2 linked regions of the Lacibacter sp. H407 genome follow. The protein of the gene in region 1 interacts with the protein of each later gene in a pairwise test. Links are inferred from orthologs where the notes say so. Each region holds a gene or a part of one and is shown on either strand. Other genes may lie near its edges. The genes, in order: sucD and sucC.

Region 1 (9,561 bases):
TGCTTACATCGTCTTTTTTATAACCAACAGTATTGGTGCGGTCGTAAAATTTCCAGCGGTTATTCTGAAAGTATTGCCAGTATGCTTCTGCTGCATAATTGGTGAGCACTGATTTCAACGGTTCAGCAGCAGTGCTGATTTCTTTTTCAATGTCGTTGATGGTTTTGATATCTGCATCTTCTTCTTTCATTTGTTGGAGACTTAAACGAAAGAGAAGTGCTTTTAATAATTGTCCGTTGTTCTTCTCCTTTTTTGCAGCAGTATAGATCAGCTGCACATCTTTCAATGCAGACTCGGTCAATCCTTTTTTTGTAACAAGATCATCTACCTTTTTCCAGGCAGCTGTATAGTTGAACTTATTTTGAGCCTGTAACATGCTTGTGAATGAAAGTAGAAAAAGGTTAACAAGTAAAATACGTTTCAGCAACATGTGCGTTTCATTTTATGTAAGGTAAAAAATTACTGTGATGCTTTGATGCAAAGAAACAGGTTATTGCATAAAGAAGTGTCAGGACGTCGAAGACGTCAGACATTTTAACGTACACCAATCAAGGTATCTGACGTCTGCGATGTCCCGATACCAAAAATCCTTTAACGAATCTTTATCAGCTTTTTTATTGCCGTGGCATTTTGTTTGGCATCTATCAGTTAAATAAAACAAAGGAGGTTTCTATGAAGAAAATTTTTACCCTCATTTCTCTTCTCTTTTTAAGTGCTGCAACATTTGCCAACCTCAACGAAGCAAGGTTGAGTATTTCCAGCATGAGCAACACACCCATCCGGGTACTGATCGATGGACGTCAGGTACAACAGGCCAACAAAGAGTACCGTATCAGCAATCTCAGCCCGGGTAATCACCGCATCCAGATCTACAGGATCAATCAAAAGCAAGGACGAGGTGTATTCAGAAACAACCGTGATGAAATGATCTACAACGGCAATGTGAATCTCCGCAGGGGAACACATACCGATATTGTGATCAACCGTTTCGGTAAAGTATTTACAGATGAGCAACGCATGGATAATCGTTATGATGATACCTGGAGCGACAATGACTGGAACAACGATCGTAACAATGATAACTGGAACAGGGACAATGATAATTGGAATCGTGACAACAACAACAGTTGGGGACAACCGATGAACTATGAACGTTTTCAACAGCTGAAACAATCTATTGAACGTGAAAGCTTCGATAAAAACAAAATGGATCTGCTGCGGTCAATATTGCCCAACAACCGTGTTACAGCACAACAGGTGCGTGAACTGGCTTATCTCATCAGCTTTGAAAATGCAAGATTAGAGTTGGCAAAGTTCGCTTACAGATATACTTCCGACAGAGGCAACTATTTTGTAGTGAACGACGTCTTTAACTTCGGAAGCAGCAAAACAGAACTTACACGATATATTTCTACGTACAGAGATTAACCCTGTTGAAACTTACTAAGCAGAAGCATCTATTACAAGAATCCCCTGGCAATTCCGGGGGATTTCTTATTTAATAGTTGAATGAAAAAGTTGCTGCTATGAGAATAAGCAGCAGAAGCAAACCTCCACCAAAAATAATACCCAGAATAGCCGGAATATTGTGAGTGCCTTTTTTATCGGCAAGTTTTTTTCTTTTTAAAAGACTGATGATTCCTGTTATGGTTGCAGTGACCATGAGGGCCAATGCAAGAATAAATAGTACCTGAACGATCGCATAATTTCCGATAGCCCACAAAAGGATTAGTATAAGAGGTGCCGCTATGCTTGCTACCAGCGACATGATGCCAAGTTTGTTAACCAAACGTTTTGCTTTGTCGTCATCTGCTGCTTTCCTGATTTTACGGTCTAGTATTTTTTTAAGAAGAACCTCTTTGAATGTCGGTTTTTTTAATTGTGGCTGTTTAATCATGCCATTCACAGGCTCAGTTACAATTAAAGAAGACGAGTAGCAGAAAGTTTGTGCTTGGGTTGCTGAATGAAGCAGAAGAGTACATGTAAGAATGAGCAGGAGCCGTGGCATTGAAATAGTTTTATAAAAGATAGAAATTATTTTTGCCAAATTCAAGCCTTTGCAGCTAAGGTTTTTTGGTAAAGAGTAATGTCAGCAATCTTGGAAGATTATTAGAGTCAACATCATCAAAATATTCTGTAAGTGTAATTAATTCGAAACCTGTTGTTTTTGCGGCATTTATAAAATCGCTAATGTGATGATTAAAGCAGGTTACAACCTGTGTTCCATTGGCTGTTTCAAATCTTGCTTTACTGCCGTTGTATTGTTTGAAAGGGTGCAATTCGCTGATGTAGAGATAACCGCCGGATTTCAACACAGCAGCAACTTTTGCAAACACCGGTTGCAGTTCTTCGATATGCTCTAAAATCAAACTAAAGCCAACCAGATCGTAGGCTTTGGTGGCGAATGTCCATGGCTGCATAATATCAGCCTGTACGAAGCTGACATTAGATCCGGTAATCTTCTCTTTTGCTTTGCTCAGCATTTCTTCACTCAAATCAACAGCCGTAACAGTTGCTGCTTTTTCTAAAAGCCATACCGTATTCTTGCCGGTGCCGCAACCAATTTCCAAACAATGTGCAAATGTGAGCGGTGCTAACGTCTCCCGCAATGATTTTGCTTCCAGATCACGTGTTTTATTTTCGTTACTGTCGTATTGTTGCGCCCAACTGTTGTAGGCTTGTTGTACTTCGTTCATATAAATGATTTATGAAACTGTAAGATCATACTTGTGTAACAGGCCGATCAATCCTGTCATTGAAAACTTTGCTTTTTTCAGTTTGTTTAGTTCTGGGTCGATAGAGAAATTAATGGCGGTTCGCAGATCGGCTTTTTCAAGATTGGTTTGGTCAAACATGGCTCCCAATAAATTACATTCATGAAAAACTGCACCTGAAAGATCAGCTTCTGTAAAATCAACTTCCTGTAAACTGCAATGGATAAATTGAAATGCTTTCAAATTCATTTTAAAAAATCCCGACAGGTTGAGCAGGCAATGATCGAACTGTACCGTAAACAAAAAGCTGTTACAGTTTTCAAAATGCAATCCCAGTAATTTGCAATTCACAAATTTTGTTTCCTGGAAAGAAGTACCGTTGATATTTGCTGCGCTCAGGTTGCAGTTATCAAATACACAATCGATGAAGGTGATCTTTGAAAGATCGGTTTCTGCAAAATTGCAATTGGTAAAGTGGCAGTTCTCGTAATCACCAACGGGTAATTTTTTGATGGTATAATCAACGCCTTCAAACTGCTTGTCTTCTTCGTACGCTCTTTCCATGAAACTAAAGTAATAAAAGTTTATCGTTCTCTTTTCAGGTCTGTCTCAGTGCTGTTACTACTAAAAAGAAGCCCCGCATTGCGGGGCTATAAAATATACTTATGTGTCAGTTACCTTGCTGGTGAACAAACACATCTGCTTCCGATTATTTCTTCAACACCGCCGCCATTGTTTTACCAATGTCAGCAGGACTTGCTACTACATGAATACCACACTCCGTCATGATCTGCATTTTTGCAGCAGCCGTATCTTCAGCACCACCAATGATTGCACCCGCATGTCCCATACGACGACCGGGAGGCGCTGTTTGTCCGGCAATAAAACCAACAACCGGTTTCTTTGCATTCTCTTTGTACCAACGTGCAGCTTCAGCTTCCATACCACCACCAATTTCACCGATCATTACAACTGCATCTGTATTCTCATCGTTCATAAATAATTCCAATGCTTCTTTGGTGGTAGTGCCAATGATAGGATCACCACCAATACCAACCGCAGTGCTCACGCCCAAGCCGGCTTTTGCAACCTGGTCAGCAGCTTCGTAAGTAAGCGTTCCGCTTTTTGATACAATACCAATACGGCCAGGGATAAATACAAAGCCCGGCATGATACCTACTTTACATTCACCAGCTGTAATTACACCCGGACAGTTTGGCCCGATCAAACGTGTATTCGTTCCAACTAAATAGTTTTTTGCTTTCACCATGTCCTGCACGGGAATACCTTCCGTAATACAAACCACCAGTTCAATACCTGCATTCGCAGCTTCCATAATTGCATCAGCAGCAAATGCCGGTGGTACAAAAATGATACTCACATTCGCACCTGCTTTTTGTACAGCTTCTTCTACTGTATTAAACACCGGACGATCGAGATGGGTTGTACCACCTTTTCCCGGTGTAACACCACCAACGAGGTTGGTACCGTATTCGATCATTTGTGTTGCATGGAACGTGCCTTCTGTTCCCGTAAAACCCTGCACAATTACTTTAGAATTTTTATTAACGAGGATGCTCATGTGAAATACTTTAGTAGGCCGCAAAGATAAGGGATGATGCTTTAGGATTTTGGAATTAAACCGTAAGATTTGGGGCTTTTAACGGCAGTACAAAAACGAACAATTGTTCCGGCTTTTCGCTATACCTCCGCTTCGCTGCGGTGCCGCTTCAATCCGGCAGCCCGTCAGCATTAGATTAGATAGATCAGCGATTTCTGTTACATCTTCGAAGTTTTAAAATCCCTAAGGGATGGTAGCATAAATGTGGTACAAAAAAATCTAAACCCCGAAAGGTTGGAATAAAAACTCATTTTATGCTGAAGCTTTTTTGCCTTCCTGTCATCCGGTAATTTCAGTCGAGATACTTCAAAAAGAGAATTGTAAATCCGTATGAAATAGTTGGGGCAAGTGTTGTTTGTCCAACACTATAACTGCCATTGGCAATAGAATCGGTTCTGATTACTGAGCTGATTGTTCCAACAGGATGTTGAACAGCGTAGTCAAGAAACAACACTGCATCTGCACCAATCTTTTTTGCTTGCTTCACTGATTTGCGCTGCATGGTTTCTTCAAAGTTTCGATCAAAGCTGCCAGGCTTTACAAATCCCTTACCCATTATTTTATAAGGTCGTTGAATATTCGTTTCAGTTACGAATACATCGGTTGCAGCAACCGGGTTTGTTTTTGCACCAACGTAACTGATCTTTGTTGCACAGGAGCTAAGAATTAAAAGAAGTATAGCGTATAGTTTTAGCATAAGCAAAGTGTTTCTTATATCACCTCATACTTTATGCCATTGGTTTATTTGGGAGTGTAAATGCTTGTTAAAGTAACTTGATTGACTATTTGAAACGCTTGATCATTGAAAATCTACAATCGCATATCTGCAATCAAAAATTATCTTGCCACCGACGTACTCTTATTCTTTCCTGTATAACCCCAGGTTACACTTCCCCAATAGCTTTGCCATTGAGCATGGGGATCATCGGTAAGGCGAATCATAGTAACACAGCTTACCATCCATTCGCCGCTTGTAGTTACAGGAAAACTGATCTCACCTTTTTCATTACTCATCATCGAAATATCGGTTACAGTGCCTGGCAGTTTATGCCAGGTACGGATTTTGGTATTCTGCAAGGGCTCACCTTTGAATAAAATTTTTACAGTGAGCGTGTCGCCATCTTTTAATTGATAGGGATGGGAGAGGGGAATAATATCGATCGGTAGATTGGTTTGCTTTTTATATACGGCTGTTTTTAAAGTTCCAACCTGCACAATGGTTTTTACAGAACGTTGGTATAACTCACGGCCCATGGAATCCGTTTCGTTTTGTTGCTTACGGTAATCAATAGCTGATTGCAAACCATCTTCAGCCAAGTATGCATTGAATTTTTCTGCCTCCAGTTCAATAAACGAATTGATGTTGTTGAACGTAACCATGGCCGTTCCTTCTTCATGTATGGAAAATTGAAGTGAGTCGCCTTCGTCTTCCGTTAATGCATCGGACAGATCATCAACAATATCGGCATAGTATAATTTGAGTTCATTCACTTTATCACGGTTGCCTTTCCAGTTGTCGCCTGTAAATGCTTCCCCAACTCTGAAGCGGATATTGATCTCTTCGGCCCGTGAAAAAATGTATTGCTGCGGCTCCAGCCAAAACTCATGTGCAAGTACGGGTGCAAGAAGAAGTAAAATAAGTAAATAAGTAAGCTTGTATTTTAACTTCATATCATTCAATTAAAAAAGCTCTGTTATTTCTCTCCCGCAAGTGATTTGGCTGTTTACTTCAACAGTTTATCCATATCTCTGTCGTCGCTTATTTTTCCTTTGGCTTCGAGCATGCGCATGTCTTTGGCATCCTGTAAAAAGTCGGAAGCAAAAATGAATTGATTCAATTCTTCATTCTTGCTGAAGATGATGTCTTTGTTGGTGCCTTCCCATTCTTTACGGCCCTTGTGCATGAAAATAATTTTATCGCCAATTTCCATAACACTGTTCATGTCGTGTGTATTCACCACCGTCGTCATGCCATATTCAATAGTAATTTCTTTGATGAGTTTATCAATGACCAACGAGGTTTTGGGATCAAGACCGGAGTTCGGCTCATCACAAAACAAAAACTTAGGATTCAATACAATGGCACGTGCAATGCCTACACGCTTTTTCATACCACCACTGATCTCTGCCGGAAATTTATCATTGGCGCCTGTCAGGTTTACTCTTGCCAGCACTTCATTTACTTTTTCGTGCTTCTGCTTGAGATTGAGTTTGGTGAACATATCCAACGGAAACATTACGTTTTGTTCCACCGTCATTGAATCAAATAATGCTGATCCCTGGAATAACATGCCGATCTGTTGACGTAATTGCTTCCTGTCTTCTTCGTTCATGTTGGTGATACTTTCACCATCGTACAACACTTCGCCACTGTCGGGTTCAAACAATCCAACAAGACATTTCATCAATACCGTTTTACCGCTGCCGCTGGCGCCAATGATCAAATTGCATTTGCCCGTTTCCAGCGAAGCTGATACGTCTTCAATTACTGTTTTGCCATCAAAGCCTTTGTGTATGTTTTTGATCTCTATCATGTTGTTATAATAGTAGAGCGGCCAATGCGTAATCCGCCAATAAAATTAAAATACAACTTACAATTACTGATTTTGTACTGGCCCTTCCAATTTCCAATGAGCCACCTTGTACATGATAACCATAGTAAGCCGGGATACTGGAAATAATAAACGCATAAGTGTACGTTTTACTCAACGCAAAAAATACATTGTATGGAATAAAATCTTCCAGCAAACCATCGTTATAAATTTCAGGAGGAAGTATGCCCGACATAGAGCCGGCCATTTTACCACCCCAGATACCTAACACAGCCGCCAGAATAACCAAACAGGGAACTACCAATAAGGCGGCAATAATTTTTGGCATAATGAGGTATGCTTTGGTATTGATGCCCATAATTTCCAACGCATCAATTTGTTCGCTGATGCGCATGTTGCCAAGCTCTGAAGCAATACGTGAACCAACAACACCTGCCAATACCACACAAATAAGCGTAGGTGCTAATTCAAGAATGATATTATCTCTTACAATTACTGCAATAACTGTTTTTGGAATTAATGGTGTGATGAGCTGATAGGCCGTTTGCACCGTTGTTACCGCTCCAAGAAATACAGAAATGATGACCACAATACCAACCGACCGGATACCGATCTCGTTGCATTGGTGCATGAGCTCTTTCCAGTACAGGCGCATATTTTCCGGTTTGGAAAACATGCCTTTGATCATTAAAAGGTAACGGCCGAAGTGTGTAAAAAAATCCATAGCGTGATATCAATGGTCAATAGTCAATAGTCAATAGTCAATAGTCAATAGTCAATAGTCAATAGTCAATAGTCAATAGTCAATAGTCAATAGTCAATAAAATTTACAGACGTTGAAGATACAATTCAAAATGCAAATCTCAAGTTCAGGACTGTAAGTTAACCCAAACTTGAGATTTGACTGTTTTGATAATTTGCCTATTGGCAATTGCTTATTGCCAGTTATATTTCATGGCTCACCTTGCGAAACCGTTTCCACCACGGTGATTTTTTTACTGTTTCCTGTGTGTTGCCTTTGCTTTTCATTTGTGCATCCACTACAGCAATGAGCACCATGTTAAAGATGGAGCGGACTGAACTTCCCAACTGCAGAATGTGCACCGGTTTTTTCAATCCCAACAAAATCGGGCCAATGGCATCTGCATCTCCTACTTCCTGCAACAGGTTGTAGGCAATATTGCCGCTGGCAAGATTAGGGAAGATGAGCACATTCGGTTCGCCATTCACCAATTCACTGAACGGATAATTTTCTTTTAATATTTCCCGGTTGAACGCCACAAGCGGTTGTATTTCGCCATCGCACACAAGATTGGGCTCACGCTCTTTCACAATCTCTCTGGCTCTTGCTACTAACTTGGCCTCGCTGCTGTCGCTGCTGCCAAAGTTTGAATAGCTCAGCATAGCAACACGTGGAGTAATACCAAAGGCACGCACTTCTTTTGCTACGAGTTGGGTTATATCAGCCAGTTCATCGGCACGTGGATTAAAGTTGACCGTTGCATCAGCCAGGAACAACGGTCCACGCTTGGTGAGCATGATGTACATACCGGCAATTTTGCGAACGTTCTCATCTTTGCCAATAATTTGTAATGCCGGACGAATGGTATCGGAATACTTGCGACTCAATCCGCTGATCATAGCATCTGCTTCGCCGGTTTCCACCATCATACAGCCAAAATGTGTACGTTCTTTCATCGCTTTTGCCGCTTCGTAACGGTTCAATCCTTTGCGTTGGCGCTTCTGAAAAAACTGTTCACCAAACTTCTGGCGCATTTCTTCCTGCTCTTTGCTCTTTGGATCTAATACAGGAATTCCTTCCAGATCAATCGCATTTGCGTCTGCTTTTTCACGAATCGTTTTTTCATCACCTAACAGTATCGGGTAAGCGATTCCTTCTTCATACGCCAATTGTGCAGCTTTCAACACTTTCACATTTTCGGCATCTACAAACACCACACGTTTGGGATCTTTGCGTGCCTTGCTGCCAATTGCACGCATCAATTGATTGTCGATACCTAACCGATGATTGAGGATGTCTTCATACTTTTCCCAATCGGTGATGGGGTGCTGTGCTACGCCACTTTCCATAGCCGCTTTTGCAACAGCAGGAGCTACATAACTCAACAAACGTGGATCAAGTGGTTTTGGAATAATATAAGTTGCACCAAACGAAATATTCTTTTCGTTGTACGCCATGTTTACGATATCCGGTACTGGCGTTTTTGCTAATTCAGCTAATGCTTTTACAGCCGCCAGTTTCATGGCTTCGTTGATCTTGGTGGCACGCACATCCAATGCACCACGGAAAATGTACGGGAAGCCCAATACATTATTCACCTGGTTGGGATAATCGCTGCGGCCTGTTGCCATAATTACATCAGCACGAGCAGCTGTTGCTTCTTCGTAACTGATCTCAGGATCAGGATTGGCCATAGCAAACACGATCGGTTTCTTGGCCATGCTCTTCACCATTTCACCGGTAATAACATTGCCCACGCTTAAACCAATAAATACATCCGCATTTTTGATGGCATCAGCCAATGTCATGTCAGGATGTTTTACATGGGCTGCAAATTTTTTCTTGTTCTCATCAAGGTCATCCCGTTGATCATGGATCACACCTTTGCGATCGAACATTAAAAAGTTTTCGTGTTTGGCACCCAAGCTTTCA
Region 2 (9,624 bases), 2.1 Mb from region 1 along the record:
CATACAACTGTGCCAGTAAATATTCCCAACGTGCCAGTTCTGTTTTATCGGCTGCTTCACCCAACGCATCTTTCAAATAAAATGCTGTGCTGTCCCATTGTTCCTGTTTGTAAAACGTATACGCCTGTACTTCATTCAACTTACCATGCAATCGTTTTGGAAACAGGGGATCTTTTTTCAGCAGGTTGATCAAACTATAGGCTTCCGGATACAGATTGTCTTCTGCATAGGTTCTGGTGAGCCATATCAATGCATCGTTCCGGCTTGGCTGATGAGAGAATGCTTTGTGTACAATGCCGTTCTTTTCTTTTGTTGCAATATTGAGATCACCTTTTGTGGAGCGATCGTTGGAACCCACCACAATAATATATTCGTCCTTATCTTTTGGGAAGAAGTTGTAATTAATAAATTGAAAAATGCGGTAGGCCGAATCGAATTTCTGCCAGTAAAAATAACTTTGACCGATGAGCAGATACATGTTATCGATATAGCTGTTGCGCAGATCGTGCAACACAATACCGGCTGTTGCTTTCAAGATCACCGAATCCAATTCCATCGAATCGGCAGCGGTAAAATCAGTTGAGTAGTTATAAAAGGGCAGGAGTTGTGTGTAATCGTCCCGATGGCTCAGTTTTGCTTTTTCGAGGATGGCGTTGATCTTATTAACAGCGTTGTAATGAAAATTATATTCTGTTACCATGCTCTGATAGAGACGGCGGGGCAGTGTGAATTTTTTGTCGTCGGTTTTTTCCGATCCCAATACTTTGTTCTCGTATTTTACGGGTTTTACTAACGGAAGAGTAAAATCCGGTTGTGCCGATGCAGAAATGCAGCCCAGCAGTAGAATAATCAGTATCCGGTTGAATTTAGAAACAATAATTGGCTGCATGCAGGCGTTGGGTCGTTTTTCTTAATTAACTCAATACGGTCAAAAATATTTTAATTAAAGGTAAAATCAGGAAGAAATTATTTTTTTACCCCTCTTAAACGCTAAATTTAGACCTCATTTATAGTATGGCAAAACGAATTGATGCAGAAAGTACACTGAAGCGCTTACGGAATCGCTACCGGTTGGTGGTGATGAATGATGATACGTATGAGGAAGTGGTAACGTTTAAATTATCCAGATTGAGCGTTTACATCACTCTTAGCACCATTTTTGTATTGTTGGTGGGATTGACTGTAGCGCTGATCACGTTTACCAACCTGAAATATTATTTACCGGGCTATGGTTCACAAAGTCAGCGGAAGGAATTGATCTTCTATAAAACAAAAATTGACTCTTTGGAGCGGTCGATGTTATACAAAGATCAGTATCTTGACAATCTGAAAAAGGTGTTATCGGGCGATGTAAAAACCACAGCGATGGATACAACCACCCTGAAAATGCCGGAAGTAGAACGTTCAACGCAATAAAAACCACTGCATATGTTCAACAGTAAATCCAGTTCCCAGGAAAAAGAAGCCTCCACAGGTTTAGCAACAATTGTTGCATCAGGTACCGAAATCAAAGGAAATATTGAAAGCAAAGGCGACATCCGGGTGGATGGCGTGCTGAAAGGTAACCTTACCACGTCTTCCAAAGTGTTAGTAGGTCCATCGGGCAAAATTTATGGCGATGTTATTGCACAGCAAGCCGATGTGCTGGGCCAGATCGATGGCACCATCAAGGTAACCGAACTATTGTACCTGAAAGGCAGCTGCCAGATCAACGGTAATATTTATGCCGGTCAGTTACAGGTAGATGCTACCGCTTCGTTCAATGGCGAATGCCATATGGGTGCTGCTGCCGTTTCCAATGCGCCGCTTGCCAGTGTACTGGAGATCAGCAAAGAATCATCCCTGAATGCCGCAGCCAACGACCAATAAATCGTCCAAGCCAACAAAAAGTAACAGAGCTTACCTGGCACAATATGCCGGGTTGGCTTTTCAATTAATTGCTGCCTTGGGACTTGCTGTTTTCGCAGGTTTAAAAGCAGATGGCTGGTTGAAGCTGAATTTTCCTTTACTTGCATGGTTGTTACCGGTAGTGGTGCTCAGCGCCATCTTTTACCGGATTTATAAAGACACATCTGCAAGGAAATGAAGAATCAAAATCAGAAATTGTATTTGCCTATTTTGGGGCTTTTTGTTGCGCTGAGTAGTTTGTATCTGTTGGGCCAAAACTGGCTTACGAAATACGGACTTAGTTTTAATGTGCTGATGGCAGGTAACCTGATTTTATTTCTTGTGACCATTACTTCGCTCTACTTCCACATAAAAGGTTTTTTACATAAAAACATCCAGGTGTTTTTCAGAAGTGTGTATGGCGCACTTATGATCAAGATGCTCATTTGTGCAGCAGCGGTGGTGATCTATGCACTGATCGCTAAACCAAATATCAATAAGCCGGCATTGTATGTTTGTATGGCCTTGTATTTTGTGTATTCGTTTATGGAAGTGCGGATGGTGTTTCGTTTGTTGAAGCAGAAACAAGACGAGAAAAAGCGATGAGTAAAAAGGAAGTTCCGCTACATGCATTGGCTGCCTATTTACCGGAAGGTTCGGTTGAACCGGTGCTGGACTATCTCCACCAATATAAAATTCATTTAACCATTACACGGGAACGGAACAGTATACTCGGCGATTACCGGCATGCGATCAATCAGAAAAATCACCGCATCAGTGTAAACGGAAATCTCAATAAATATTCTTTCTTAGTAACGCTGTTACATGAAATAGCACACTTGCTGGCATTTGAAAATTTCGGACATCGTATTGCGGCACATGGCAAAGAATGGAAACATGAATATGGAAAAATACTTGCACAGTTTCTATTAAAGAAAATTTTTCCGGCTGATATTGAAAAGGCATTGATGAAATCATTACAAAATCCATCGGCTACCAGTTGTGGTGAAGAACATTTGATGCGTGTACTCAAAAACTATGATGTACGCAAGCAGGGAGAAGTATTGGTTGAACAATTGCAACACGATCAGCTCTTCAAAACAAAAGACGGTCGTGTATTTCAGAAAAAAGAAAAACTACGCAAACGGCATAAAGCAATTGATGTGAAGAGTGGAGCGGTTTATTTGTTTAGTGGGGTGTATGAGGTGGAGGTGATGAGGGATGAATGATGAGTGACGCTCGTCTGACGCCAACATCTGACGAATAGTAAAACAACACGTTATTCATACTCACAATTTCTTCAACATCCATCGATCACATCCAAAATGTCCGCTGTTGCCCATCGGTCCATCTAAATATTCAAATCCGAAAAGTTCATACACTTTTAATGCTTGCTTCAACTCCGGCATGGTTTCTAAATACACTTGTTCGTAACCGTTATCTTTCGCCCAGGTCAAACATTGTTCGATCATTCGCTTTCCCAATCCCTTTCCACGTGCATCTTTGTGCAGGTACATTTTTACCAATTCACAGGTTTTCGTCGGTAATCCTTCAGTTGGGTAAATGCCACCACCACCTAACAGCTTATCTTCTTCTTCTGCAACAAAATAAACACTCCCTTTGGTTTGAAACAGTTCATACAACGCATCGGTTGTAGGATCGTAATACACAGTGCCGGGTTTGTTGGCACCAAACTCTGCTAAGGATGTGCGGACAATTACAGCCAGTGCTGCATTATCGGAAGGTTGAATTGTGCGGATTGTAATACTTGGGTGCATACGTCAAAGCTAAAACGATTTTGTTTCCCACAAATACACAAAAACACAAAGGAAGAAAAGTAAACTTCTTTTCTTCCTTTGTGTTTTTGTATTTGCGAGGGGCAAGTAGCGAATAGCTGGCAGCTTTTCTAATAAGTATCTTCTAACGAATATTGTCCACCACCTAAGATGATGCCGATTTTTATACCGAGGTAATTGTTATTGATATCGCCTGTCTTTGCAACAAAGTTATATTCAACTGCTGCACGGAAATGCCATACTTCAATACCTGCTCTTGCCATGCCGCCAAATTTTGTAGATGCTGGAATAGAAAAGGTCCCTCCGTTTTGACTGTCGGCTTCAATACTCAGGAAATTATAAATACCGGCGCCACCACCTATGAATGGGCGAACGGTTCGGTTTGCAAAATAATATTCAGCCGTTGGAACAAAGGAAATACCAACACCTGCTTCGCCATTTGCATTTGGATTCGTTCCGCTTACGCCTGCATAGCCACGGGCCATTGCTGTTGCTTCCATCCGCAAGCCAACTGTTATGCGATCCAATGCATTGAAACGTGGTTCCAATGCCAGCAATACACCTGCCTTCGCACCTTTTCCTGCGGGACGGGCATAACCTGCATCAAGCAATACTTCAAATGGTTTGAAATGATGTTGTGTTTCGAAACGAAGTTGTGCAGAAGCTGACTGAATTGTAATGAAGCTAACAAGTAAAACAAAACTGTTACGGAGTAGTCCTTTCATGTGATAATTGGTTGATGGTTTACAATTGCTGAATCGGTTCAAAAAGCAAGCCGACCAGGCAAAGTGAATGGTTAAACTATTCACAAGGTATAAAAACGAATGCCACACGGAAATCGTATGGCATTGGCTGTTTATTTTTACTTGGACTTATGCTACTGCTTGTTTTACCAATGCAGCTGCTTCGCTTAACTGAATAGCACTTTGTACTTTCAATCCGCTTTCATCGATCAGCTTCTTTGCTTCTTCAGCATTTGTACCTTGTAAACGTACGATGATGGGAACAGGAATATTACCAATTGTTTTGTACGCTTCAATTACACCTGCAGCAACACGATCGCAACGAACAATACCACCAAAGATGTTGATGAGAATTGCTTTTACGTTTGGATCTTTTAAAATGATCTTGAAACCTGCTTCAACAGTTTGTGCATTGGCAGTGCCACCTACGTCGAGGAAGTTTGCCGGTTGTCCACCACTCAACTGGATCATATCCATGGTAGCCATTGCCAAACCCGCACCGTTCACCATACAACCTACGTTACCATCAAGCTTAATAAAGTTGAGGTTGTGGTTGCCTGCTTCTACTTCTGTAGGGTCTTCTTCAGTTGTATCACGCATGTTGGCAACATCAGGATGACGCATCAACGCATTATCATCAATGTTCATTTTGCAATCCACTGCAATGATCTTGTTATCGGCTGCTTTGAACAGCGGATTAATTTCAAGCATACCACAATCCAATCCAACGTATGCATTGTAAAGATTCGTTACAAACTTTACACAGTTCTTAAACGCTTCACCACTCAAACCAAGATTGAAAGCGATCTTTCTTGCCTGGAACGCTTGTAATGGTCCGCCCGGGTTAACCCACTCTTTAAATATTTTTTCGGGAGTGTCATGTGCAACATCTTCAATGTTCATACCGCCCTCGGTACTGTACATGATCACGTTTTGTTTTTTTGTACGATCGAGGAGAATAGAGAGATAAAATTCTTTACGCTCTGTTGGTCCATCGTAATACATATCCTGTGCAACAAGGATCTTGTTTACCACTTTACCGGCAGGTCCTGTTTGAATGGTTACCAATGTGCCACCCAAAATACCTTTTGCAAACTCAGTGATCTGGTCAATATTTTTTGCAACTTTCACACCATTCATACCGGTTTCTTTCACAGTTCCCTTACCACGGCCACCCGCATGAATTTGCGCTTTTACAACTGCAAAGCTGCTGCCGCTTTGGTTCTTGATCTGGCGATACGCTTCTTCGGCTTCATGTACTGTGCTGCAGGCAAATCCTTCCTGCACCGGAACATTGTATTTCTTCAATAATTCCTTGGCTTGATATTCGTGGAGGTTCATATGCAAAAAATTTCGGCGAAGATAAGGAAAGAACAGGTGGGAATAAGACAGAACATGAAGCGTTTTATGATACCGGCTTCATCTCTTTGAGCATCGCCTGTTGCGTCGCAATCCGTTCATGGTTCGGGAATACTAATCGGCATGTGATCGATCGTGCCAATTCTTTATCTTACTGTCATGAACCGGCTTTTTATATTGTTTTTAATCATTCTTTTCTGTGCTTGCAAAGGCAATCAAAAGCTTGTGATCGCTCAACGAAAAATCAACGCTGTAAAGGGTTCTGCGTTTTTTCAACAGGCAACAACAATGAATTGGAAGCAACGTGATTCCTTTGCGATTGCTGAATTGCTTGCCGGCAACATGCCCGATTTTTTGCGAACGTTTGTTTCTGTTTCAATCAGCATCACCGATTCGACAAGCAATAAAAAAATTACGGCCGTTCTGTACGTAGCACCTGACTACTTAAGTGTGGGAACAAACGATGATTGGGCAAGGATTCCTTTAACGCCCATGTCGGCCCAGTTAATGGCTGACACTTTTCATTGCTTCCTGCCAACAAAGAAATTGGTGGATGACATTTACAAAGCTGCAAACGTAAAAATAGAACCGGTGCCTATGTTTGCTTTTCGTGACAGTACACCTACCATGTATCAGCATCATCTCATCATTGAAGGACAACGAACGTTGCGGAAAGGATTGATTGCAGGTATTAAAAAAGATGTGGTACTTACCGAACAATTAAAACCTGCAGGGAAACAAAATAAAGTAGCGATCTATGGCTGGCATTATTCAACAGGCAAACCCATCCAACCTGTTTATACCGGACATGTCAACTGGTATGTTGATTACAGTCACGGCATCCGGTTAATTTATGAGCGCATCAAAGTAAACGGAAAATGGATGCACTATACTGAACTGGCAAACCACCCGCTCTTATTCCGTTTGCTTACGGATGAATCTTCATTTTCCTTTATACGATACCCGTACGAAAGCAATATATTTGCCGCCTTACAAAAATGAAAGAAATGGGAGAGTTATTGAATAAGATCAACGAAACGGTGGCGTATATCCGAAGCCAGTATGCAGATGAATCAACAGTAGGTGTGGTGTTGGGCAGCGGCCTCGGTCATTTTACCGATGAACTGCAAATTGAAAAAGAGATCAGCTATAATGAGATACCGCATTTTCCGGTATCAACAGTGGAAGGACATAAAGGCAAGTTGGTATTTGGCAAACTGGGGAATAAAAATGTAGTGGTAATGGCTGGTCGTTTTCATTACTATGAAGGTTATTCGATCGGAGAAGTGGTATATCCCATCCGGGTAATGAAATACTTAGGTGTGCAGTCATTGGTGATCAGCAATGCAGCAGGTGGTGTTAATACAGCCTTCAAAGTAGGTGATCTCATGATCATCAAAGATCATATCAGTCAGCTTACACCCAATCCGCTTATCGGTAAAAACATGAGTGAACTTGGCCCACGCTTTCCTGATATGAGTGAACCTTACAAAAAAGACTTCATTAAAAAAGCAAAAGCGATTGCAGCCAGCATGAACATTGATGTAAAAGAAGGTGTGTATTGTGGTGTAACAGGTCCCACGTTTGAAACACGCAGCGAATATAAAATGATCCAGATGCTCGGCGGCGATGCAGTGGGCATGAGCACGGTTGCCGAAGTAATTGCGGCTATTCACATGAGCATTCCTGTTTTTGCCATGAGTGTGATCACTGATATTGGTATTCGTGAAGAAGAAAATATCATCACCCATGAAGAAGTATTACAGGCAGCAAAAGAAGCGGAGCCAAAAATGACGGCAATTGTGAAACAGTTAATTCTTGAACTTTAAGTTGCTTTTAGTAAAGTGGCCATTCAATTCGTTTATTTTTGCACGGGCCGGTAAAGCCCTTTTTTCATCTATGACCCGTTTACTGCTGTTATTTTTTCTCATCATTTCATCGTATGCTGTGCAGGCGCAAAACCCGTTACAACGGATGCCCGGCGGAGCCTTATTAGGTGGTAGCAGAATGGGCGGCGGCGGTGGTGGAGGCGGTGGTCCTTTCAAAGATTCGCTCCTGCACCGTACCGGACTGGAAGATTCACTCACGCTGATTTACCGTTATTTAGACACGGCCCGCTTTTATTCCCTTGATTCATCTGTAAACGATTTCAGTAAACGCTGGCACGTTCCCTGGTCGAATATTGTGCTGGGGAATACGGGAGGTGCTACACGCTCTTTGTTGTTTTCGCCTACTATGAAAGCCGGATGGGATCATGGATTCCATGCCTACGACGAATACATTTCGAAGGTGGAGCAACTGAAATTCTACAATACTACAAGGCCTTACACCCAGCTTGATTATGTGCTTGGTCCAAACAATGAACAGAATATTGGTGTGTTGCATACACAAAACATCCGTTACAACTGGAATTTTGCGTTCAATTTTAAACTTATTAATTCGCCCGGCATTTTCCGCAATCAGAAAAACAGTCATACCAATCTCAATTTCAATACCTGGTACACCTCGCCAAAACGGCGGTACACAGTTTATTTTATTGCTGCGAATAATCGAATTGGTGCAACTGAAAATGGTGGTATCCAAAGCACGAGGTTTTTAGACAGTCTCCCTTTTTTTTCTGAGCGTTTCAGTATCCCTACCAACTTAGGTGGCGTTGAGCCCGTTCGATCAAATTTTTTGAGTAATACAATTAATACCGGTAATCGCTATACGGTTACAAATTTTTTAGTACGTCATCATTATGATCTTGGCAAGAAAGATTCGGTTGTTACCGATTCAAGTGTGGTGTATTTCTTTTATCCCCGCTTCCGGTTTCAACATACCATGCAGTTTGATCGCTATTCATTGCAATACCTTGATACGAGGGTTGACACTGCAGGGTATAAATTATTGTATGGCTTATCAGGGTTGCCGGCAACTTTTGGTATCAAGGACTATTGGCAAACATTGACGAATGAAGCGGCTATTTATTCGTTTCCTGATATCAAAAATCAACAGCAATTTATTAAGGCAGCAGCCGGTTATCAATTTTTGGAAGCCGATTTTGGCAGCAATGAGCCATCGTTCACCAATATTTATTTGAATGGGGAGTATCGCAATAAAACAAAAAATAAAAAATGGGATATGGAACTGGCGGGTACATTATACATGGCTGGTTTCAATAGTGGCGATTATAGTGTAATAGCTTCGTTGAAACGATTGATTGGGCAGAAGCTCGGTTATCTTTCATTGGGATTCCGGAATGTGAGTCGCACACCTTCGTTTATTCATGACGACAGAAGCAACTTTAAAAAATTCAATTTGGGTAACACCAGCTTTGGAAAGGAAAATACAACCATTGCTTCTGCCACATACGAGCTGCCGCAGCAGCGATTGAAGTTAGGCGCCAACTATTTTCTTGCATCCAATTATATCTATTTCAAAGACTACACGCAGGCAGAACAGGAAGCAACCTTATTTAATGTGCTTCAATTGCAACTGGAAAAACAATTCCGTTTATGGAAGCATTGGAATTGGTACACCGAAGTGCACGTACAACAGGCAACTGCCAATGCTCCGGTAAACCTGCCGCTTGTGTTTACACGAAACCGTTTTGCGTTTGAGGGAAAGTTTTTTAAAACATTAAACCTTAGCACGGGTGTTGAAATGCGTTATCATACGGCTTATAAAGCCGACAGTTTTTCACCGGTACTGGGTCAGTTTTTTCTGCAAAACACCGAGACGGTCCGGAATTTACCCGATATCGCAGCTTATGTGCAGTTCCGGATCAGAAGTTTAACAATGATCATCCGTGCCGAAAATCTTAATACTGTCCAAACGAGCCCTTCGTTCAGCTTCTT

What was found.
Region 2: the proteins of sucD (region 1) and sucC interact in binary tests that used the Escherichia coli proteins (3 or more experiments, as listed by UniProt). The link is inferred for Lacibacter sp. H407 from one-to-one orthologs.

Annotation. Positions count from the first base shown.
Region 1 is NZ_JBBKTU010000001.1:2,119,007-2,128,567, forward strand. Bases 2,361-5,270 are described here. They hold sucD (succinate--CoA ligase subunit alpha), read right to left. Parts: upstream 4,297-5,270; coding sequence 3,424-4,296; downstream 2,361-3,423. Other genes in these bases: WG989_RS09170 (class I SAM-dependent DNA methyltransferase), read right to left, coding at 2,361-2,696; WG989_RS09175 (pentapeptide repeat-containing protein), read right to left, coding at 2,706-3,278; WG989_RS09185 (hypothetical protein), read right to left, coding at 4,628-5,032; WG989_RS09190 (DUF4198 domain-containing protein), read right to left, coding at 5,173-5,270. In the rest of the region: WG989_RS09155 (alpha-2-macroglobulin family protein), read right to left, coding at 1-430; WG989_RS09160 (proline and serine-rich protein 1 family protein), read left to right, coding at 673-1,428; WG989_RS09165 (hypothetical protein), read right to left, coding at 1,499-2,047; more of WG989_RS09170, read right to left, coding at 2,064-2,360; more of WG989_RS09190, read right to left, coding at 5,271-6,006; WG989_RS09195 (ABC transporter ATP-binding protein), read right to left, coding at 6,060-6,869; WG989_RS09200 (MlaE family ABC transporter permease), read right to left, coding at 6,874-7,542; WG989_RS09205 (NADP-dependent malic enzyme), read right to left, coding at 7,833-9,561. UniProt on the Escherichia coli protein: Succinyl-CoA synthetase functions in the citric acid cycle (TCA), coupling the hydrolysis of succinyl-CoA to the synthesis of either ATP or GTP and thus represents the only step of substrate-level phosphorylation in the TCA.
Region 2 is NZ_JBBKTU010000001.1:22,227-31,850, reverse strand. What follows is about bases 3,662-6,634. They hold sucC (ADP-forming succinate--CoA ligase subunit beta), read right to left. Parts: upstream 5,768-6,634; coding sequence 4,556-5,767; downstream 3,662-4,555. Other genes in these bases: WG989_RS00135 (hypothetical protein), read left to right, coding at 6,074-6,634; WG989_RS00145 (hypothetical protein), read right to left, coding at 3,794-4,408; WG989_RS00150 (GNAT family N-acetyltransferase), read right to left, coding at 3,662-3,665. In the rest of the region: porW (type IX secretion system periplasmic lipoprotein PorW/SprE), read right to left, coding at 1-889; WG989_RS00175 (hypothetical protein), read left to right, coding at 1,015-1,416; WG989_RS00170 (bactofilin family protein), read left to right, coding at 1,429-1,869; WG989_RS00165 (hypothetical protein), read left to right, coding at 1,847-2,086; WG989_RS00160 (hypothetical protein), read left to right, coding at 2,083-2,493; WG989_RS00155 (SprT-like domain-containing protein), read left to right, coding at 2,490-3,116; more of WG989_RS00150, read right to left, coding at 3,177-3,661; more of WG989_RS00135, read left to right, coding at 6,635-6,787; WG989_RS00130 (purine-nucleoside phosphorylase), read left to right, coding at 6,793-7,614; WG989_RS00125 (putative porin), read left to right, coding at 7,685-9,624. UniProt on the Escherichia coli protein: Succinyl-CoA synthetase functions in the citric acid cycle (TCA), coupling the hydrolysis of succinyl-CoA to the synthesis of either ATP or GTP and thus represents the only step of substrate-level phosphorylation in the TCA.